DNA from 3 places in the Parerythrobacter aurantius genome. Region 3 is predicted to be linked to each of the others. Evidence: predicted binding sites of a transcription regulator. Region 3 holds the regulator's gene; each other region holds the start of a gene.
The links. The regulator LexA, encoded in region 3, represses DNA repair genes until DNA is damaged. The targets are predictions, from matches to a motif close to GTTCCNCNCTTGTTCT.
Positions count from the first base shown of each region.

Region 1: the regulator LexA is predicted to act here: its motif matches at 4,333-4,348, upstream of recA (recombinase RecA).
Region 2: the regulator LexA is predicted to act here: its motif matches at 2,018-2,033, upstream of WAB17_RS01110 (deoxyguanosinetriphosphate triphosphohydrolase).

Region 1 is NZ_CP147985.1:2,089,436-2,096,924, forward strand. It holds gene WAB17_RS10470 (response regulator) at 1-1,090, shown strand, start outside; gene WAB17_RS10475 (DUF4139 domain-containing protein) at 1,169-2,650, shown strand; gene WAB17_RS10480 (DUF4139 domain-containing protein) at 2,662-4,305, shown strand; gene recA (recombinase RecA) at 4,426-5,484, shown strand; gene WAB17_RS10490 (class I SAM-dependent methyltransferase) at 5,650-6,474, shown strand; gene alaS (alanine--tRNA ligase) at 6,546-7,489, shown strand, end outside.
Region 2 is NZ_CP147985.1:208,414-215,902, forward strand. It holds gene WAB17_RS01100 (ABA4-like family protein) at 1-20, opposite strand, end outside; gene WAB17_RS01105 (NAD(P)H-binding protein) at 32-730, opposite strand; gene WAB17_RS01110 (deoxyguanosinetriphosphate triphosphohydrolase) at 820-1,980, opposite strand; gene WAB17_RS01115 (S8 family serine peptidase) at 2,112-3,224, opposite strand; gene WAB17_RS01120 (aspartate/glutamate racemase family protein) at 3,355-4,047, opposite strand; gene WAB17_RS01125 (alpha/beta fold hydrolase) at 4,140-5,111, opposite strand; gene WAB17_RS01130 (SO2930 family diheme c-type cytochrome) at 5,108-6,115, opposite strand; gene WAB17_RS01135 (parallel beta-helix domain-containing protein) at 6,112-7,317, opposite strand; gene WAB17_RS01140 (hypothetical protein) at 7,371-7,489, opposite strand, start outside.
Region 3 is NZ_CP147985.1:2,343,613-2,351,101, reverse strand. It holds gene trpD (anthranilate phosphoribosyltransferase) at 1-811, shown strand, start outside; gene trpC (indole-3-glycerol phosphate synthase TrpC) at 808-1,593, shown strand; gene moaC (cyclic pyranopterin monophosphate synthase MoaC) at 1,830-2,300, shown strand; gene WAB17_RS11680 (molybdopterin molybdotransferase MoeA) at 2,297-3,478, shown strand; gene lexA (transcriptional repressor LexA) at 3,572-4,249, shown strand; gene WAB17_RS11670 (ComEC/Rec2 family competence protein) at 4,306-6,555, opposite strand; gene gltX (glutamate--tRNA ligase) at 6,585-7,489, shown strand, end outside.

The DNA of each region.
Region 1 (7,489 bases), 250 kb from region 3:
CATCGGCTATTGCGACCTCATGTTGCTGCGGCATACGCCCGGCGACAGCGATTACGACGACATCCAGCAGATCCTTGCCAATTCCAATCGCGCCGCAAGCCTCACGCGCCAGCTGCTCGCCTTCAGCCGCCAGCAGACCCTGCGGCCGGAAGTGCTTCAATTGCCCGACGTGGTGAGCGAAGTGCACCAGTTGCTGAAGCGGCTGGTCGGCGAGAAGATCGAATTTACCGTGCGTCACGATCGCGACCTGGGCGCGGTCAGGGCGGATCCGCGGCAGCTGGAACAGGTCATCGTGAACCTTGTCGTCAATGCCCGCGATGCGATCCAGGCATCCGGCAAGGGCAAGGGCAAGCTGTCGATGGCGACCCGGCGGGTGGCCGCGCGCGACGTCCGCTCGATGGGGTCCGATATCCTTCCGGCAGGGGACTATACCGCGCTGATCGTGCAGGATACCGGCGGGGGAATCCCCGACGACGTGCTGCCCAAGATCTTCGAGCCGTTCTTTACGACAAAGGAGCAGGGCAAGGGCACCGGGCTGGGCCTTTCCACCGTATACGGTATCGTCAAGCAGTCGGGCGGTTTCATCTTCGCCGACAATATCGCCGGAACCGACGGGCGCACTACAGGTGCGCGGTTCACCATCTATCTTCCCGTCCACCACGGCGAGGTCGTTGCCGAGGCGAGGAAGCAGGACAACCAGACGCCGTCGCGAAGCTGGTCGGGCGGGGGACGCGTGCTGCTGGTCGAGGATGAGGATATGGTCCGGGCGGTCGCGGAACGCGCACTGGCGCGTGCGGGCTACACTGTCACCGCCTGTGCGGACGGAGAGGAAGGATTGGCCGCCATCGCCAATGGAGGGACCTTCGACCTCGTCGTTTCGGATGTCGTGATGCCCGGAATGGACGGGCCTGCCATGGCGCGTGCCATCCGCTCTGTCGCACCGGAAATGCCGTTCCTCTTCATGTCCGGCTATGCCGAAGAGCAGTTACGCAAGGATATCGACATGGAAAACATGCATTTCCTTGCCAAACCTTTCAGCGTGCAACAGATTTCGGAAAAGGTCGGCGAGGTCATGGCGCAGGCACGATAACAGAATGATACACAGTCTCATTCACTCGCGGTAAATCCGCAAGGTTGGACAGGCGATGGTCTTGAAGGGGAGGGCCCGATGAAATTTCCGCTCAGCTTGACCGGTGCCGCCGTACTGGCGCTCGCCTCGGCCGCAGTTGCCCAGTCGTCCACCGAGGAGACTGCACAAGGCGATGTCGCCGTCACCATTTACAACAACGATATCGCCCTGGTGCAGGACGTGCGTCCGCTGCCGATCGGATCGGGGCGAAGCAGGATAGAGTTCCCCGATGTCTCGGCCCGTATCCGGCCCGAAACGCTCAGCTTCAATGCAGCCGATACCACCATCATAGAGCAGAACTTCGACTTCGACCTGTTGACCCCGCAGAAGATGATGGAGAAGGCCGTCGGGCAGACCGTAACACTCGTTCGCACCAATCCGGCGACGGGCGCGGAAACGCGCGAGCGGGCGGAAGTCTTGTCCACGACGGGCGGCGTGGTGATCAGGATCGGCGACAGGATAGAGGTGTTGCGCGATGACGGGCTACCTGTCCGTGTCGTGTTCGACCGTGTGCCACCCAATCTGCGGGCGCGCCCGACATTGTCGGTCAATGTCGATTCCACCCGCGGCGGTACGCGGCCCGCACAGATACGTTATCTCACGGCCGGCCTGGGCTGGAGCGCCGACTACGTTGCGCTTTACGACGAAGGGCGGGGCACTATCGACATGCAGGGCTGGGTCACGCTGACCAATTCCACCGGTACGACCTTCACTCAGGCGGACACCTTGCTGGTAGCGGGCAGCCCAGGGCAAGGCGGATACTCCAGCCGTGCTTTCGCGCCCGGCATGACCAGGGCCGGAACCGAAGCCGCCGACCGGGAGCAGCTCGGCGATTTTTACCTTTATCCGATCGCCGGGCGGACGACGATCGCGAACAACCAGACAAAGCAGGTGAGTTTCCTCGACGTGCAGGCGGTACGCGCGCGCAAGATTTACGCGCGCACGGTCAACTGGATGCAGACCGACCAGTCGCCGGTCAACGTTTCCACCGCGATCTCATTTTCGTCGAGCCGCGAAGGGGGACTGGGTGACGCGCTCCCCGCAGGCACGGTGCGGTTTTACCAGCGCGACAGCCAGGGTTCGCCCCAGTTCATCGGCGAGAACTACATCGGCCACACGCCGATGGGCAGCGAGCTGACGCTTTCCACCGGCGATGCATTCGACATCTTCGTTAAGGCCGAGGTCGAGAAGCGCGAGGAGATAACCTCGACCGAATGGGAAAAGACCGAGCGGTACCGCGTCATCAGGAAAGGCGAGGTGCAGGAAGTGGTCGATGTCGAGCGGCCCAAGCGGTTCTACCGCACAACGATGCGCTATACGCTGACCAACGCGAAGGCCAGCGCGGTAGAGGTGGACCTGACCGCCACCAACCTCATGCGCGGCTGGTGGAGCGACGATTACCGCATCGTCAGCGAAGATATTCCCGGCCAGCAGCTCAACTGGGATAGCAGGAAGTGGGTAGTACCCGTCCCGGCCGAAGGCGAGCGGGTCATCCGGGTCACTTACGAAACACGGTACTGAAGAGAGAGGTGATGCGGGGCATCGCCATCCTTTTGCTTTCCGGTGCAGTATCGCTCCCGTCGGCCCCGCTTGCCGCGCGGGACGTTGTCGAAGCTTCGGTGGCACAACGCGTCGCCGTGACGGTCTATCGCGACCCCAACCGGGGCGAGGGCGATCCGATGCAGACCCAGTTTCCGCAAGGTTTCGCGATGATAAGCGAAACCCGCGAGGTGCAGCTGCCCCCGGGCGAATCGACGATCCGTTTTACCGGCGTTGCCGAGGGCATGGTCGCCGTGACCGCAATCGTGACCGGGCTTCCAGGTGGAACGATCGAAAAAAACCGCAATGCCGATCTCCTGAGCCCCGCAGCACTGGTGGACGGAACGCTCGGCAACCGGGTCAAGATCACGCGGCTGAACCCGGGGTCGGGCGAAGCGAAGACCGAGGAAGCTGTCGTTCGCACCCGGGCCGATGGCGGTCTCGTGCTCCAAACGAGCGGCGGGTTCGAGGCGGTGCGGTGCTCCGGCCTGCCGGAAAAGCTGACTTTCTCCTCGATTCCCGGCGGATTGAGCGCGCAACCGGTGTTCTCGCTCGACACCAACAGCCCCCAGGGCGGTACCTACACGGTAACTCTGACCTACCTTGCCTCCGGGTTCGACTGGCAGGCGCATTACGTCGGCACATTCCTGGAAGAGCAGGCCCGGGGAAAGGTGAAATTCGGGCTGTTGAGCTGGCTTACCCTCCTCAACGACAACGGACAGAGCTTTGCCGACGCCGAGCTTATGGCAGTGGCCGGCCGACTGAGCGTGGTCAGCGATTTCGACGCCATGTCGGAACCGCCGCAGGGAAAGCCTCTCCGGCTTGCCTGCTTTCCTTTCGGCAGCACGGCCGCCGGTTCGCCTGTCCCGTACTACCCACCAACCGAACTCTATGGCTACGACATCGAGATGATGAAGGCCATGGAAGACGGGGCCATCGTCGTGACCGGATCCCGCGTTGCAGCTTTGGCGCCCGCTCCGCCGCCGCCTCCACCGGCCGTCATGGAAGCCCGCGAAGAACAGCTCGGCGACTTGAAGCTTTACCGTGTGCCCGCGCCCGTGACAGTCAACGCAAAGGGGCTGAAGCAGGTTGCTTTCCTCAACAAGGACTCGGTCGAGGGCACCTTGCTCTATGCGGCATATTGTCTCGCAGAACACAGCGACATGCTGTCGCTGGCGCAGCCGGATTGGCTTTTGTCGCCCACCGGTATGATCCTCGAAACGAAAAATGACGAAAAACACGGCCTTGGAGTGGCATTGCCGACCGGGGGCATTTCGGTATTCGAGCCCTCCGCGCGTGGCGACTTGCTGCTCGCCGAAGACTGGTTGCGGGATTACGCCAAGGGACAGGATGTCGAGATTGACCTCGGCAAGAGCGAGCTGGTTCGGGCCGCGTGCGGGCGCGAGATTTCGGGCTCGGCGGCGAAACCGGGCGTGTGGCGAACGCTGGGCGCACGGCTGGCCAATGCGCGCAGCAACCCGGTCATGGTGCGGGTCTATCTCGGAGCAGAGGCGACAGAGCAAATCCGCGGAACGCGTTCGGTCCCCAAGGTCAAGGACGGCAGCTACTACATCGACGTCGAGGTACTGCCCGGATCGACGCAGGAAATCCGCTGGCAGAGGCGCGCCCGCGGGTGACGCCAGCATCCTGAGAAAAAACTTCTTGTTCCTCACTTGTTCTCTTGGAACAAATGCGGTACACGCTTCAACAGTTGAAAGGCAGATCGGTGCCGGTGGCAACTGACGGAGGTGTGTGACATGGCGGCGGAACTCAAACTGGTAGACAAGGAATCCAACGTGGACCGTCAGAAGGCGCTTGACGCAGCACTCGCCCAGATCGACCGCGCTTTCGGCAAGGGGTCGGCGATGAAGCTGGGCTCCAAGGAAGCGATGAATGTCGAGGCGATTTCCACGGGCTCATTGGGGCTCGACATCGCTCTCGGCATCGGTGGCTTGCCCAAAGGCCGCGTGATCGAGGTCTATGGGCCGGAAAGCTCGGGCAAGACCACGCTGGCACTGCATGTGATTGCCGAAGCGCAGAGGAATGGGGGCACTGCGGCATTCGTGGATGCCGAACATGCTCTCGATCCTGTCTATGCCAAGAGGCTCGGCGTCGACATCGACGAGCTGATCGTGTCGCAGCCGGATACCGGCGAACAGGCGCTCGAGATTACCGATACGCTTGTCCGTTCCAACGCGATCGACGTGCTGGTGGTCGACTCCGTGGCGGCACTGGTGCCGCGTGCGGAAATCGAGGGCGAGATGGGCGACAGCCATGTCGGACTTCAGGCTCGCCTGATGAGCCAGTCGTTGCGCAAGCTGACCGGCTCGATCAACCGTTCGAAGTGCATGGTGATCTTCATCAACCAGCTGCGCATGAAGATCGGAGTGATGTACGGCAATCCGGAGACCACGACCGGCGGCAATGCGCTCAAGTTCTACGCGTCGGTCCGGCTCGACATCCGCCGCACCGGCCAGATCAAGGACCGTGACGAGGTGGTCGGTAACACCACCCGCGTGAAAGTGGTCAAGAACAAGGTCGCTCCGCCGTTCAAGCAGGTCGAATTCGACATCATGTATGGCGAAGGCATCTCGAAGATCGGTGAAATCCTCGATCTGGGCGTCAAGGCCGGCGTGGTCGAAAAGTCCGGTAGCTGGTTCAGCTACGACAGCATCAGGATTGGCCAGGGCCGCGAGAACGCCAAGCAGTTCCTGAAGGACAATCCCGAAATTTGCGACAAGCTCGAAGCCGCCATTCGCGGCAAAACCGAGGAGGTCGCCGGGGGGATGATGGCCGGTCCTGACGCGGAGGACTGAGACTCGCCTCTCAAGGGGTGCCGCTGCTTCGTACGCACCCGCCCACATGGAAAGCCGGCACGGATAGACCCTTATCCGTGCCGGCTTTTCCGCGTATTGCCTCCTTCGCTATCTTGCAGCCGGCGGGTACAGCGCTAACCCGGTGCCTGAGGAGTGAGCTCGAGCATGACCGACAAGGCAGCATGGCAGGGACAGGTAGGCGATACCTGGGCCAGCGAATGGATCCGGACCGACCGCAGCTTCGCCGCACTGACCGAAAGGCTCCTCGCCATAGCGGGTGCTGCGCCGATAGGGCGCGCGCTCGACGTGGGGTGTGGCGCCGGCGAACTATCGTTGGCGCTCGCACGCGGCAATCCGTCGGCCGAAATCATCGGGCTCGATGTCAGCGAGGCTCTTGTCGAGAGAGCAAGGCAACGCGGCGCCCAGCTCCCCAACGTAGCCTTCGAATGCGGGGATGCGGCCACTTGGGACCGCGCCGGTTGGCACGCCGATCTCGTGATTTCGCGACATGGTGTGATGTTTTTCGACCAACCCGCGGCTGCCTTTGCGCATTTGGCGCAGGTCGGTGGCCCGGGATGCCGACTGGTGTTCTCGTGTTTCCGCAGCCCCGCCGAGAACCCATGGGCGAGTGATGTTGTCGCTTTGCTCCCCGGCGGCGCGCCCATTGCCGCCGGCGACCCCGCTGTACCAGGACCCTTCGCCTTTGCCGATGCCGTCCGCGTGCAGCAATTGCTGGCAGAGGCCGGCTGGGGCGCCATTTGCATCGATCCGGTCGATTTCGCATTCGTTGTGGGTTCCGGACCCGATCCCGTCGCTGACGCGATGGGGTATTTTGCGCGCATCGGCCCCGCCGCTCGCGCTGCGGCGGCGCTCGGGGACGCGGAACGTTCCCTCTTCGACCAACGCCTGCGGCGCTACCTGGAACGGCACGTCAGCGGCTCGATCGTCGCGCTGTCGGCGGCCGCCTGGATTGTGACCGCAAGGATATAGCCTGCCGTCCGTCGCAAGCCGCGACCGATTCCCCGCTTGTCGCGCAGGCCGCAAGTCCCTAACTCGCGCGCATGCACTCGACGAACGACATCCGCCGCAGTTTTCTCGACTATTTCGCCGTCACCGGCCACGCCGAGATCGCGTCCGCGCCGCTGGTTCCCTACAACGATCCGACCTTGATGTTCGTCAACGCGGGGATGGTTCCGTTCAAGAATGTCTTTACGGGCCTTGAATCCCGTCCTTCACCGACCGCCACGAGTTCGCAAAAGTGCGTGCGGGCCGGTGGCAAGCATAACGATCTCGACAATGTCGGCTACACCGCACGCCATCACACCTTCTTCGAGATGCTGGGTAATTTCAGCTTTGGCGACTATTTCAAGGAACAGGCAATCCTTCATGCCTGGACCTTGCTGACCAAGGAATGGGGGCTCGATCCGGATCGCTTGACGGCGACGGTCTATCACACGGACGACGAGGCTTTCGCCCTGTGGCAGAAGATTGCCGGGCTGCCGGACCATCGTATCATCCGCATCCCGACCAAGGACAATTTCTGGGCCATGGGCGATGACGGCCCCTGCGGGCCTTGTTCGGAGATTTTCTTCGACCATGGCGAGCATATCGCCGGAGGTCCGCCGGGATCGCCCGATGAGGACGGCGACCGTTTCGTGGAGGTCTGGAACCTTGTGTTCATGCAGCACGAGCAGGCCGGGGGCGAGATTATCGGCGATTTGCCCAACAAGAACATCGATACCGGCATGGGCCTCGAGCGTATCGCCGCGGTCATGCAAGGCGTGCATGACAATTACGACACCGATACCTTCCGCTCGCTGATCGGGGCTTCGGAAAGCCTGACCGCAGTTCGGGCGGAGGGCGAACACAGGGCCAGCCACCGGGTAATCGCGGATCACCTGCGCTCGACCAGCTTCCTTATTGCCGACGGTGTGCTGCCGTCTAACGAGGGCCGCGGCTACGTGCTGCGCCGGATCATGCGGCGGGCCATGCGCCACGCCCACTT
Region 2 (7,489 bases), 750 kb from region 3:
GAAAACAGAGTATCCCACATGGCTGGTTTTCCTAGTCCGCGTCCGCCGGCTGCCGCAATCCTGCTGCTGCACGGGCGATGGCATCATTGTCGTGCACGTAGCGCCCGCGAGCCTTTCTCAGGGACAGCGCGAGGGCGGCTCCGCCGACCGTTTTGGCCGAAATCGAGCGGTACTTGCGGTATTGGCCGTGGAGCAGCAGGTTCGTGAAAGGGCTGGCAAGAATGCCCAGGCGCTCGCCGAGGCGGCGGTCCGATGTCCTTTCGCCGACCAGCAGTCCCGGGCGGAGAATATCGAGACGCTCGAACCCGATCTTGCCGAGTTCGGCCTCCGCCTGCCCTTTGACGCTCAGATAGAAGTTACGGGAATGCGCGTCAGCCCCGATCGAGCTGACCGTGACCATCCGCTTCACCGCTGTCGCCTGCGCGGCGCGGGCCGTATCAACCACCAGCCGTTGATCGACGGCGCGAAACGCGTCTTCGTCCTTGCCGGCCTTGGCCCATGTCGTGCCGAGCGAACATACGAGGGCATCCGGCTTCACCGCCTCCAGCACTTCGCCCCATTTGTCCGGGTCCGCGACGAAGGCTTCCATCCGCGCCCCCGAAGGCAAGGGCACCTCGCGCCTGCCGATGGCGACGAGCCGCAGATCCTCGCGCCCCACGGCCAGCCGCAGGATAGCCTGGCCTATCAGTCCGGTAGCGCCGACGATGGCAATGCGCGTTGGTGCGGGCATGCGTCCTCTTGTTGTTCCTGCCTGTCCTGCCGCGGCCTTAGGGCGCAATGCCGGGCAAATCCATCCTGCAGGCGGGCGCTCGTCGCGGATCAGACATTGCTCAGCCCTGGCGGCACCATGCCGTAGATCTGCTGGCACTGGTTCACGGCGAACCGGTCGGTCATGCCGGCGATGTAATCGACGATGTGCCGCGACCGGGCTTCCTGGTCCTCCGGCAGGGCATGGGCCCAGCGCTCGCCCATCAGGCCGGGCTCCTGTTCGTAAGCTGCATAGAGCCGGGCAACGACATCCCGCGCCCGCTCGGCCGCCTGGACCTGCTCCTCGTGGTAGTACAGCCGTTCGTACATGAACGCCTTGAGCCGCCGTTCGCGCTCCTGCATCCCGGGCGAGAACCCGGCCAGCATCTGTCCTGCACTGCGGACCTCCTCCGGACCCGACAGCCCCTTCGTCGAGGCTTCCGTATGCCGGATGACATCGTTGACCATCAGGCCGATCTGGTTGCGCACCAGTTCCCGCAGCAGGCGCGAACGCTCGACCCCCGGATACTGCCGTTCGACCGCGCGCCAGCCATCCGCCACCAAGTCGATCGTCAGCAAATCGTCGAGCTGCAGGAAACCGGCCCGCAGCCCGTCGTCGATATCGTGATTGTCATAGGCGATGTCGTCCGCCACCGCGGCGACCTGCGCCTCCAGCGACGACCAGCGCGGCAGGTCGAGCGGATAGTCGCTGTCGAGCTCCGCCAGCGCCGGATGCGGCGTCGCCACAGGTCCGTTGTGCTTTGCCAGCCCCTCGAGCAGTTCCCAGCTGAGGTTGAGGCCATCGTGGGCGGGATAGGGACATTCCAGGCGCATGAGCGTGCGCAGCGTCTGGGCGTTGTGGTCGAACCCACCATGCCGCACGCTGGCCTGGTGCAGGGCATCTTCGCCCGCGTGGCCGAACGGCGGATGGCCGATGTCATGGGCCAGGCACAGGGCTTCGGTCAGGTCTTCGTCGAGGCCCAGCGAGCGGGCGATCACCCGCCCGATCTGCGCCACTTCCAGGCTGTGGGTCAGGCGCGTGCGGTAATGGTCGCCATCGGGCGCGACGAAGACCTGCGTCTTGGACTTGAGGCGGCGGAAAGCGATGGAATGGATGATCCGGTCGCGGTCGCGCTGGAAGGCGCTGCGCGGTCCGCGCGTCTCGCTCGCATTATGGGCGAACTCGCGCCCCCGGCTATGGGCGGGATCGGTTGCTAACGGGGAGCGCGGCATGGCACCGCTCTATTGGGCCGCCGACGGGCCGACAACGGGAACAATCGGGCAACATGGCGAAGTGGCAAAGGAAAGGCCGCGCATCGCCGTGGACACGCGGCCTTGCCTTGATAGTTCAATCGATCAGGCGATCAGCGAACGCCGATGGTGTCGGCATTGCCGTCCGGATCGCCCGAAACTGTGCCGCTGCCGCGGATCGCGCCGAGCAGCAGCAGGCCGGCCGCGTGCGGCGATGCCATCGAGGTGCCCGACAGGGTGGCGTAGCCGCCACCCTTGTAGGTCGAGAAGATCGACGAGCCCGGCTCGGCGAAATCGACCGGCGGGTTGCCGAAGTTCGAGAAGCTCGACCAGATATCGCCATTGGCGAAGGAGGAGATGGTGAAAATGCCATTCCCATTGGCCGATGCCGGCGACTTGGTGGTGGCGCTGGTGCTTTCGTTACCGGCCGCAAGCGCGAACTTGAGACCCGTGCCCGCAGCGGCGATCACCGCATCGTTGAGCGCTTGGCTGAATCCGCCGCCGAGCGACATATTGGCGACATCGCCGCTCTGGGCGATGCTGGCGGCATAGTCGATACCCGCGATCACGCCCGAGTTCGAACCCGAACCTCTCCGGTTGAGGACCTTGACCGGAATGACCTGCGTGCCCGGGGCGACGCCGACGACGCCGAACCCGTTGTTGATGGCAGCGATGGTGCCCGCGACATGGGTGCCATGGCCGTTGAGGTCGTCACCGCTGGTGTCGCTGGTGAAATTCGCGGCCAGAGCGGTGTTCACATTGAGATCCGGATGGTCGAAGTCGACGCCGGTATCGATCACTATGGCGCGACCGGCAGCAGCCTGCGTCCCGCCGCCCACGCGGGTGATGCCCCAGGGAATGCTCTGCGGCGGAGGAGTCGTGCCGCCACCGCCGGGCTTGCCCTTCTGCTGGGTGGACATCAGCTGGTCCTGTTCGCAGAAGGCGATGTTCGGATTGTTCGCGGCGATCCGGGCAGCACCCTGGGCCGATATATTGGCGGAAAAGCCGCGGATAGCGTTGCTGTAGACGCTCTTCACCGAGCCCCCGTTGCCGCGGGCCAGTTCGCCGGCCTTGCGGCCAACCGCGCTCTTGGCCACCGCGTCCTTCTTGAACACGCAAATATAGCTGTTTTCGATTTTCTGCGCTGCGGCAGGGCTGGAAACAAGCGCTGCACCCAACAGGGCTGCGCCGATGGCCGCAATGCGACCTGCGACTCGGATTTTCATTGGTGACGATCCCCCTCAAAAGGATTTTTGAGGTCGGCAGAGTGACAGCAAGCCAGCCCTTTGCAAGTGCCTAATTTCGCGTAATCGACACATTAAGCATCGAAATTACGGGAAAGCCGCCAAACTTATTTTATCCGGCGCACATCCAGTCGATCGCTGCTTCGCAGTGGATGCGGCTGCTGTCGAAAATCGGCAGCACGTTGGCCCCCGCATCGACCACGAGATTGAGCTCGGTACAAGCCAGCGCGACTGCGGTTACGCCATCCTGCTCCATGCGCGTGATCATGGTCTTGAAATAGCGTTCCGCACTCCGACTGGCCTGGCCCTTCATCAATTTGTCGTAGATGATGCGATCGGTTTCATCGACCGAGCCCATGTCGGGCGGCACCAGGTCGATGCCCTTGGCCACCAGCCGCTGGCGATAGAAGTTCTCGGTCATGACGTTGCGCGTGCCGATGAGCGCCGCGGGCCCGACGGCAGCCGCGGCCATCCGGTCGCCCATGCAATCGGCGATATGCAGGATCGGGACGCCGACGGAAGCGGCAACCCCGTCGTAGACGCGGTGCATCGAATTGGCCGCGATCACGAGCGCTTCGGCCCCTGCCGCTTCCAGCCGCTGCGCCGAACCCTTCAGCACCTCTTCGGCCCGGCTCCAGTCGCTCGCTTCGAGCAGCCCGTAGAGCTGGCAGAAATCGAGGCTTTCGATCAGCAGCGGTGCGCTCGCCATCGGTGCCACACGCCGTTGCACCAGCTTGTTGAGCGTTTCGTAGTACATGCGGGTCGAAACCCAGCTCATTCCGCCGATAATGCCAAGCGTGCGCAAGGTAATGAGCCCCCGAAAGATAACGCCGCTCGCAGCGGCCAGTCAGGCGGTAACGGTAGCGGCCCGGCCGTCCAAGGCAAGCCCGCTACCGATCAGTCCACCGCTTCGGTCGTGGACGGGGCGGCCAGCGTCGCCTCAAGCCACGACCGGAGGTCTTCGGCGCTGCGATCGGGTGCCTCCTCCATCGGGATGTGGCCTATTCCGGGATAGGAGACGAGCTTCGCATCGGGCAGCTGCTGCATGAACCACCCGGCCGCAGCAAAGGGTATCAGGCTGTCTTCCTCGCCCCACATCACCAGCGTCGGGACAGTGATCGCGCGCACCTGCTCTGCCGTGAATGAGGTCCACGGCAGGGAGAAACGCTCGCGCGTCGCTTCGCGGTTGCCGGGGTAGCGGGCGAGTTCCCAGTAGCGGTCGATCGTTTCGGGCGTCACCACAGACTGGTTGGCGACGCTCTGGCGCAGGCTCCGCTCGACCAGGGGCCGCTGCATCATCTGGCTGGCGACACTGCCGATGACCGGCATGCGCAGGACAGTGAAGGCAAGATTGCCGCCGCCCTCGCGCTTGACCGGCGCGCCCCCGGCATCGACCAGTACCAGCCCGGACAGGCGATCGGGATGAAGCATTGCGAAACGGGCGGCATTGGCCCCGCCCATGGAGTTGCCGGCGAGCACGAATTTGTCGAGCCCGAGCGTGTCGGCGACCGCGAGCGCATCGGCCGCAAACGCATCGGCGTCGTAACCGCCAGTGACATTGCCGGTCAGGCCGTGGCCCCGCTGGTCATAGCGGATGACCCGGTAGCGATCCTTCAGCCTGTCGACCCAGGGCTGCCAGGTGTGGAGATCGGCATTGGAGCCGTGCAGCAGGATGATGGCCGGCGCATCGCGCGGCCCCTCGTCCCGCAGGTGGACCGTGATGCCGTTGGCCAGCTTCACGAACTGCGACGGCGGCGCACCGTACTTCGCGCGCATCGCCGCACCGTCCGTATCCGGTACCCGCAAGGCGAGGAATGCGATGAGAAGCAGGGCGACAATTGCGCCGAGGATCTTGGCCAGTTTCTTCACTTGTATTCCATTTCCCTTATCCAGCGTTCGATCAGCGCCAAGCCGTCTGCGTCGACGGTCGATTTGCCGAGTTCCGGCATGGCGACGCCCGGCTCCCTGCTGCCCATGCGGTAAGTCAGGATCGACCGTTCGGGATGGCCCGGATCGATGTCGAAATCGAACCCGCCCGAACCGCGCCCTGCTGCGACCGGGCGCTTAAGCACTCCCAGTCTGACCGGATCGTCCTGTTCCCAGCGCAGGTCCAGTCCGGAATTGGAAGCTGCGGCACCCGGGCGGTGGCAATGCGCACAGTTGACGTCGAGATAGGCCCGCGCCGCCTTTGCCGCATCGGCGCCGGCCCGTTCTTCCCACACGGGCAGGCTGTCGGCCCCCGCAGGCGCAAGGCCGAGCCGGGCCAGCCAGTCGCGGTCGAGATTGCGGGCCTTGGGCCCGATCGGCACGACCGCACCGTCGAGGCCGTGGCATTCCTTGCACTGGTTCTTGTTGGGAATGCGGTAGGAGATCGTCTCGTCCGCCGCGGTTTCGATCTCGACCCGTCCGCCGGCGAGCGCCAGTACCGCGTCCGTCTGCTCCGCGTTCCAGCGATAGGGCAAGGCCACCCAGCCATTTGACCGATGGAGCAACACGCGGGTCTCGATCAGGCGGCGCGCTGCCCCCTCGCCGAAGGCGAATGTCTTGATCAGCGCGCTACCGACCGGGAATTTCAGAAGACCATCGCCTTCTGCGGCGATTTTTCCTCCCGGCGGAATATACAGGAAGCGCAGCTTGTCTGCCCCGTCCGAATAGAGCGGCATGTTCAGCCGGTAAGGCAGCACGTGCTCCGCCGGAAGCTGCCTCGTACCGTCGGCAAAAAAGCCGAACTGGGAAAGGCGCGCAGGGCTCTCATCGCCGAGGATTATCGCATCGCTTGGTGCGGGCGCGTCGCGCGCAGCGGCCCGGACGGCAAGCGTAGCTGTCAGGACCAGCACCGACGCAAGCAGCAGAACAGGCCCGCGCCGCATCATCCCGCCCGGTCGAACAGGGCGGCAGGCGCGCCGATTGCGCCGAAATCCCATGGCTGGCCATAGACCGGGACTTCGAGCGGCGCCGGCTGCGCTTCCGTCAAAGGCTGTCCCTGCCGGGTCAGGCCCAGCGTCCAGCCGCGGATTTCCGGCGTCGCCAGCAGTGCGGGCGTATCGCTATCCTGGCTGAGGCCGTCCCACAGGATCGGCGGCAGAGCGCCGCCGAAAGCCGCGAGCAGCATGTCCCTGCCTTCCAGCTGCGGGTCGGTACCGCCCTCGTCCACATTGTTGCCCGCAATCACCACTTCGCGCGGGAAAGGATTGTAGCGGGCATCGGTGAAAGGCTGGACATAGGCCACGACCATGAAGGGCGCGGTCGGGTTGTCGCGGACGATATTGTCCTCGATCCAGACCTTCTCGTTCGCCATCACCATGATCCCGGTCCCCCGCCGCACGCCTGCGACGATGTTGCCCGGCGGGGCGAAGTTGGGCGTGGTGTTGCCGACAACGAGGTTGTTCTTGATGACCACATTGCCCCCGCCCATCACCGGCAGGTCGGGCAGGTCGAACACCAGTATGCCGCCGGTGTTGCGGGTGACGAAATTACCCTCGACGATCGCATCGCGGCTGTTCTCGATCTCGATCCCGGCGACATTGTCGGTGGCGACCGAATTGCGCACGGTAATCTTGCTCGACTGGCCGACGTAGATGCCCGCGTCCGACGCGCCCGATACCTCGCTGTCGGTGACGAGGATGCCGGTGCTTTCGACCGGGTAGATGCCGTAGGCGCCGTTGGTGGGCTTGGGCCCGCCGGTCCAGGTGACGCGGATCCTGGCATAGACGATATCGTCGGCGCCCTTGGACTTGATGCCGTCGCCGCGTGCGTTCTCGACCGCGAAATCGCGCAGCGTTACCCGGTCGGAGGTCACCAGCAGCCCCTCGCCCCCATCCTTCTGCGCCCCGAAATCGAGCACGGTCGCATCCATCCCCGCCCCGCGCACGGTCACTCCGTCGACATCCAGACTGAGCCCGTCGGTCAGCACGAAGCGCCCTGCCCCGAGCAGGATCTCGTCACCCGGCTCGGCGAGGATCAGCGCCTCCTGCAGCCTTTCCTGCGCGCCATCGCCCGGAGCGACCGCGATAGTTTCGGCTAGACCCGGCGTCGCCAGCGCCGCAGCCAGCGACCCGATCAGCAGTCGTTTCATGATACCTCTCCCTCGCCGCGCATAGTGCCGCGCCGCCCGGCGAATGCAAGGGGTCAGTCGCCCTGCGCCTCGTCAGCAAGTCCCGTGGCGCACAGCGCCGCGGAACTCGCCGTGACCGCCAGCACCTCGCTATCCCCCACCGCGCGCACGCGTTCGACGAACTGCCTGAGCG
Region 3 (7,489 bases):
CATCCCCGTGGCCGGACCGGATGACGCGATCGACGTCTGCGGCACCGGGGGCGACGGGCATCACACGCTCAATGTCTCGACCGCCGTCGGGCTGGTCGTCGCCGCCTGCGGCGTGCCGGTCGCGCGCCACGGCAACCGCGCCATTTCCTCGCTCTCGGGCGTGGCCGATACGCTCGAAGTGCTGGGGCTCGACATGGCGGCGGCCGGGCGCACGGCGGAAAAGACGCTGGCCGAAATCGGCATCTGCTTCCTCTTCGCGCCCAACCATCACCCCGCGATGGTCCGCATCCAGCCGATCCGCAAGGCGCTCGGCCGGCGCACGATCTTCAACCTGATGGGGCCGCTCTCCAACCCGGTCGGCGTGAGGCGCCAGCTTATCGGTATCGCCCGGCCCGGCTATGTCTCGATCTACGGCGATGCGGCGGCGCGGCTGGGGACGGACCGCACCTTTATCGTCTCTGGCGACGAGGGGCTCGACGAGCTCAGCCTCGCCGGCGGCAATGAAATGGCCGACGTTACCGGGCACGAGTTCGCCATGCGCCGGGTCGATGCTGCCACTGCCGGTCTGGACCACGCACCTTTGGAAGCCATACGCGGCGGCGATCCGGCGCATAATGCCAAGGCCTTGGCTGCGCTGCTGGACGGCGAGCACAGCGCCTATCGCGAGACCGTAAAGTTCAACACGGCGGCGGCGCTGGTGGTTGCGGGGCGCACTGCCGACTGGGCCGAAGGCGCCGCGATGGCCGCCGAGGCGCTCGACAATGGCAAGGCGAAGGCGCTGCTGGCGCGCTGGATCGAGATGGCGAAGTGAACAAGCTCGAAGAAATCTGCGCTGGGAAATACGCGGAAGTGACTGCGCGCAAGGCGGTGCTCCCGCCCGCCGAACTCGCCGACCGTATTACGGCCCAAAAAGCCCCGCGCGGGTTCGAGGCGGCGCTGCGGGCAAAGGCGGCTGATGGCTTCGCCCTTATCGCGGAAATCAAGAAAGCTTCGCCTTCCAAGGGTCTGATCCGGAAAGACTTCCAACCTTCCAACCACGCCCGTGCCTACGAGGCCGGCGGCGCGGCCTGCCTCTCTGTCCTGACAGACGAGGACTGGTTCCAGGGCCACGCCGACTATCTGGTCGCCGCACGCGGGGCCTGCACCCTGCCCGTCTTGCGCAAGGATTTCATGGTCGATCCGTGGCAATGCGCCGAAGCGCGCAGCATGGGTGCAGATGCGATCCTGATCATCGTCGCCGCGCTCTCCGACGCGCAGATGCAGGAGATCGAGGCCGCCGCGCGCGAATACGGCATGGATGTGCTGGTCGAAGTCCATGACGAGGCCGAGATGGAACGCGCCCACGCGCTGCAATCGCGGCTGATCGGGGTGAACAACCGCGACCTCAGGACCTTCACCACCGATCTCGCCACCACCGAACGCCTCGCACCGCTTGCACCGGCGGGCACCTTGCTGGTGGGCGAAAGCGGCATCAACAGCCATGCCGACTGCCAGCGGTTGGCCGCGGCGGGCGTGCGGACGTTCCTCGTCGGGGAAAGCCTGATGCGGCAGGATGACGTCGAGGCGGCGACGCGGGCCCTGTTGCAGGGCTAGGCGGGGCCTTGCGCGCCCTGCAGCCCGTTGGACCGCGCCGGGCTATGGACGGCTGGCCACAAGGACTGTCCTACTGCGACCGAACCTGCCAAGAAGCGGGGATGATGCTGCAACAGCCCCGCCCCGTAGCGCCGCTTGTTTCCAGGCAATCGGATGGCCGCGACTTTTTTTGCTCCAGGACAGTGTAACATGTGTAACACGCGACGGTATTTCAACGGGTTAGCGGAGGGCTCTCAGTGACCCGACTGACCCATCTCGACGAGGCCGGCGCAGCGCATATGGTCGATGTCGGCGGCAAGGCGGAAACGCAGCGCATGGCCCGCGCGGGCGGAGTGATCCGGATGAGTAACGAAGCACTGGCCGCGATCAAGGCCGGGGACGCGCCTAAGGGTGACGTGCTCTCCGCCGCACGCATTGCCGGAATCATGGCGGCCAAGAAGACCGCCGAATTGATCCCGCTGTGCCATCCTCTCGCACTGACCTCGGTCGAAGTGGCGTTTGACTATGTCGAAGGCGGCATCGCAGTCAGCGCGACTGCCTCGCTGACGGGCAAGACCGGGGTGGAAATGGAAGCAATGACAGCGGCTTCCGTGGCACTCCTCACGATCTATGACATGGCCAAGGCGCTGGACAAGGGCATGGTCATCGACGGTGTTCGCCTGCTGAAAAAGCGCGGCGGCAAATCGGGGCACTGGCTGGCGGAATGATCCGGGCGATGCTCTCTGTCGAGGAAGCGCAGTTTCAGATGCTGGCGCTGCTCGCGCCGATGCCGGTCGAAGAGCTGCCAGTCGAGCACGCTATCGGTCGCTATCTGGCACAACCGCTGAAAGCCAGGCGGACCCAGCCCCCGGCCGATCTTTCGGCGATGGACGGCTATGCCGTGGCCGGCCCGGGACCGTGGCAAAAGCTCGGCGAAAGCCGCTGCGGCGAGCCCTTCGGCGGCACGATTGCGCCCGGCGAGTGCGTGCGGATCTCGACTGGCGCGATCCTGCCCGAAGGCGCGGACCGGATCCTGATTCAGGAGGAGGCCGAGGTTGTGGGTGTTCAGGTCACTGCGACCGAGGAGCCACCGCTCGGCAAGCACATCCGACGCAGGGGTTTCGAGTTCGCTCCGGGCGACCACCTCCTCCCTGCCGGAACCCGCATTGGCCCCGCGCAAATGGCGCTTATCCGCTCTGCCGGACACGCCGAGATATCCGTCCATCGCAAGCCCTGCGTCGCCATCTTTGATAGCGGTGACGAGTTAGCCACCGACCCAACCACTTGCGCGCTGCACCAAATCCCTGCCAGCAATGGCGCGATGCTCGGAGCGCTTGCGGCGAGCTTGCCGTGCTCCATCACCCAAAGCGCTCCCCTGCCCGACCGGCTGGATGCGATCATCGCTGCCCTGGAGGCCCATGCTGATGCCGACTTGCTGATCCTGACCGGCGGTGCCTCGGTTGGCGACCACGACCTCGCCAAACCTGCGCTAGAGGCGGTCGGGGCCGAAATTGGCTTCTGGAAGGTCGCCATGCGACCGGGCAAGCCGCTGTTGGTGGCGCGGTGGGGGCAGCAACTGATCCTGGGCCTTCCAGGCAATCCCGTCTCGGCCTTCGTCACAGGCTTCCTGTTCATGCTGCCCGCCCTGCGGCGTTTGCTCGGAGCGAATGACTGTCTGCCGCTACCGATCATGCTCCCGCTTGCCGAGGACTGCCCGGAAGGCGGCGCGCGACGTGAGTTCCTGCGTGGTTCGCTCCACGCGACAGGCGTCGTCCCTGCTCTCCAGCGGGATAGCAGCGCTTTGCTCACCCTCGCCCGATCGGACGTGCTGATCGACCGCCCGGCGAACACTCCCCCGACCAAAGCGGGAACGCCTGTTCCGTGCTACCTGTTGGAAAATCCCTGAATTGCTTGACTTGGCGAATCGCGTTGCCTAATTGTTCCGCATTCGTTCGCATCGGCGCACGGAAATGGAACAGGCTACAGGGAGCCAAAGGACATGCTGACCGCAAAGCAGCACGAACTGATCCGCTTCATCCAGCAGAAGCTGGAGGAAACGGGAATTTCCCCCTCGTTCGAGGAGATGAAGGAAGCGCTTGACCTCAAGAGCAAGTCGGGTGTCCACCGGCTGATTTCCGCGCTCGAGGAACGCGGTTTCATCCGCCGCCTGCCCAACCGCGCCCGCGCGCTGGAAGTGCTCAAGCAACCCGAGGATGCGGTAGGTGGCGGCAAGCCTGCCAAGGATGTCGTCACCCGCATGGCCGCACCAAAGGCCGCACCGCAGCCCGCCAACGATATCATCGAGATTCCGCTTCACGGCAGGATCGCCGCCGGCGTCCCGATCGAGGCGCTCGAGGGGCAGACATCGATGCCGGTGCCTGCCGCACTGCTCGGCCCGGGCGATCACTATGCCCTGGAAGTGTCCGGCGACTCGATGATCGAGGCCGGGATTTTCGATGGCGACTATGCCCTCGTGCGCAGCACCAGCACCGCCCGGGACGGCGAAATCGTGGTGGCGCTGGTCAACAATGAGGAAGCGACGCTCAAATACCTGCGCCGCGAGAACGGCAAGATCGTGCTCGATCCGGCCAATGGCGCATACGCGCCGCAAGTGTACGAGCCGCACCAGGTCGAGGTGCAGGGCAAGCTCGCCGGGCTCCTGCGCCGCTATCATTGAGTTTCTGAGTTACCCCGAGGGGAGCGGTCCTGTCCCCGCAGCGAGGCTCGCCCGCCTCACCGCCGCTCCCCCACTTTCTCCTGCACTGCTTCAGGTTCGCGTCGCCTGTAGGAACGCGGCTCTTCCGGCTTCCACCAGCCATGTTGCCCCTCGGCCTGCGCCACGCTCGTAAAACGCCCGTCTTCCAGGAACAGCGCTAGCCCGCCCGACTGGCCGAGGAACTTGCGATCAACCTTGAGCCAGCCGGGCCGGCACGATCGCGGCAGCCAACGATCGGCAATCACGATATCCGCCCGCTCGCATGCGGCCGCCAGTGCCCGCTCCTCGATCCGCTCGCGGCTGCGCGCCATGAGGACATGGTGCTGTCGCCCTGCCCGCTCGAGCGAAATGACACAGAAATCGCGACTGCACTCTGCGCCCGGCCAGTCGTCGATCGCGACCGGCTCGCCCCTGATCCCGGCCAGTTCCAGCAGGTTGTCCCTGGCATAGTCCGAACGCGCCTCGCGCAGGGTGATCAACCGGCCGTCCTCGACAATGCCGACATGCCGACCGTCGCCCGACACCAGCACGTCCGGCGTGGGGGTCAAGGACAGCATCACTGCTCCTAAGGCAGCGGGAAGCAGGCCCCACAGCCGCGTTCGCCCGCGCCACAGGGCCAGCCACAGCCCGCCCGCAACGAACAGCGCCAGCGTCCCCGCCCCCATTTGCGGCATCAAGCGAACCGCGCCCGGCTGCTCTGACACGAGATGCGCGATACCCAGCAGCAGGTCGAGCGATTGCCCCGCCAGCCACCAGAACGGAGCGCCCGCCCCGACGAGATCGAACGTGAGCGCCAGCGCAATCAACGGCATCGAGGCGAACGTCACAAGCGGGATCGCCACCACATTGGCGAGCGCGCCATAAATCCCTGCCCTGTGGAAATGGAACAGCACGATCGGCATCAGCGCGATTTCGATCACCAGCCCCGTCAGCAGCAGTATGGCAAATCGCCGCCCGACGCGGGCGGAAACGCCCTCTTCCCGCGCGGCAAGGAAACGCTGGACGGGTGCGGCATTGTGCAGGGCGACGATCGCCAGCACGGCGCAGAACGACATCTGGAAGCTCGGGCCAATGAGCGATTCGGGCCACAGCAACAGGACGAAGCCGGCCGCCACCGCCACCATGCGCAGCGACAGGGGCTCTCGCCCGAGTGCCAGTGCGATGAGAACCAGCACTGCGGCCGCGCAGCTCCGTACCGTGGGAACTTCGGCCCCGGTCAGCAGCGTGTATCCGACGCCCGCCAATGCGCCGACCGTCGCGGCCATTAGCGGCAGCCTGACACGCAAGGCTAGCCACGGCCACAGGGCCAGCAACCGCATGGCCAGGACATATGCCGCCGCAATGATCGCGCTGACATGGAGCCCGCTGATCGAAAGGAGATGCGTCAGCCCCGCATCGCGCATCGCCGCCTCGTCCGCTTCGCCGATCGCACCGCGGTCGCCGCTGGCAAAGGCGGCTGCGATGGCCCCCGCCGAACCTTCGAGCCGCTCGCGCACATGCGCCGACAGCGCCCGCTGGACCGCGGTCATGCCCGCCGCGGACGGCGCGACCGAAACCAGCTCTACCTCGCCGATTGCAGAGCCGGTTGCCGCCAGGCCGTCGAACCACGCCTTGCGGGCGAAATTGTAAGCCCCTGGAACCATCGGCGGGGCCGGCGGCATCAGACGTGCCCGCAGCCGCACCACTGCGCCTTCGCGCAGCTCTGGCGACGCTTCCTCCAGAGCGACGTTGACCCGCACTTTCTGCGCCAGTCCGCTCTCTGCATCGCGTATGGCGAGGACCAGCCTGACGCGGTCCTCCGCCGGCTGTTCTTCCCGGTCCAGCACCCGGCCCTCGTACCACTGCACCGTCGGCGCCGCGATGGGCTCCGCCCCGACCATTGCCGAGCGGGCCCAGACAAGGCCGGTCCCGAATCCGGTCGCCAGGCCGATCGCCAACAGCGCCAGGGCGAGATTGGGCCGCAGGTCTGCGCAGAGCAGCAGGGCCCCGGCCAGCGCGACGAGACCTCCTGTAACTATGGCCCCGACCCAGGCGAACGGTCCGGGCAGGAGGAACCAGAGCGCTATCCCCCCGGCCATTGCGACGACGATCCAAGGCGCCCGGTCGAAGCCTGCGTCCCCCAGTGCGCGCTCGAGCCGTGCCGCGCCGCTGGACAAGCGCCAGCGCGGGTGCCAAGGGCCCTGCTGCAATGCAACATGGCCCGACCGGGAACGTGCGTCCGTTGTGTCTCCCGCAAGCGGAACTGCCGGTGTCATGCGGGTCGCCATGGCAGGACTAGGAAAGGAAGCCACGCAAGATGGCAAGCAATACTGGCGCTTCGCAGGTAGTTACCCGCTTCGCGCCGTCGCCGACAGGCTATCTCCACCTCGGCGGCGCGCGTACCGCGCTGTTCAACTGGCTGTTCGCCCGCCATCATGGCGGCAAGGTCCTGTTGCGGATCGAGGATACCGATCGCAAGCGAAGCACCCAGGACGCGATCGACAAGATCATCGAGGGGCTTGCTTGGCTGGAGCTGGATTTCGACGCGCCGCCGCTGTTCCAGTCCGACCGCGCAGAGCGCCACGCCGATGTCGCGCGCCAGTTGCTGGCTGCGGGACATGCCTACAAGTGCTTCGCCACGCCCGAGGAGCTGGAGGCGATGCGCGAGGACCAGCGCACCCGCAAGCTGCCACAACGCTATGACGGCCGGTGGCGCGACCGCGATCCTTCCGAAGCGCCCGACGGGGCGCCCTATGTCATCCGGCTCAAGACCCCCAACGAAGGCGAGACGGTAATCGACGATGCCGTCCAGGGCAAAGTTACGGTCCGCAACGAGGAAATCGACGACTACGTGTTGTTACGCGCCGATGGCACGCCGACCTACATGTTGGCCGTGGTGGTGGACGACCACGACATGGGAGTGACCCACATCATTCGCGGCGACGACCACCTTAATAACGCCTTCCGCCAGCTGCCGATCATTCGCGCGATGAACCAGATTGAAGGTAAGTGGCCGGACCCGGTCTACGCCCATGTGCCGCTGATCCACGGCCCCGATGGCGCGAAGCTGTCGAAGCGCCACGGCGCTGTCGGCGTCGAAAGCTACCGCGACGAGATGGGTGTGCTGCCCGAGGCTTTGTTCAACTATCTCCTCCGCCTTGGCTGGGGATACGGCGATCGCGAGGAGTTCACGAAGGAAGAAGCCGCGGAGGTGTTCACGCT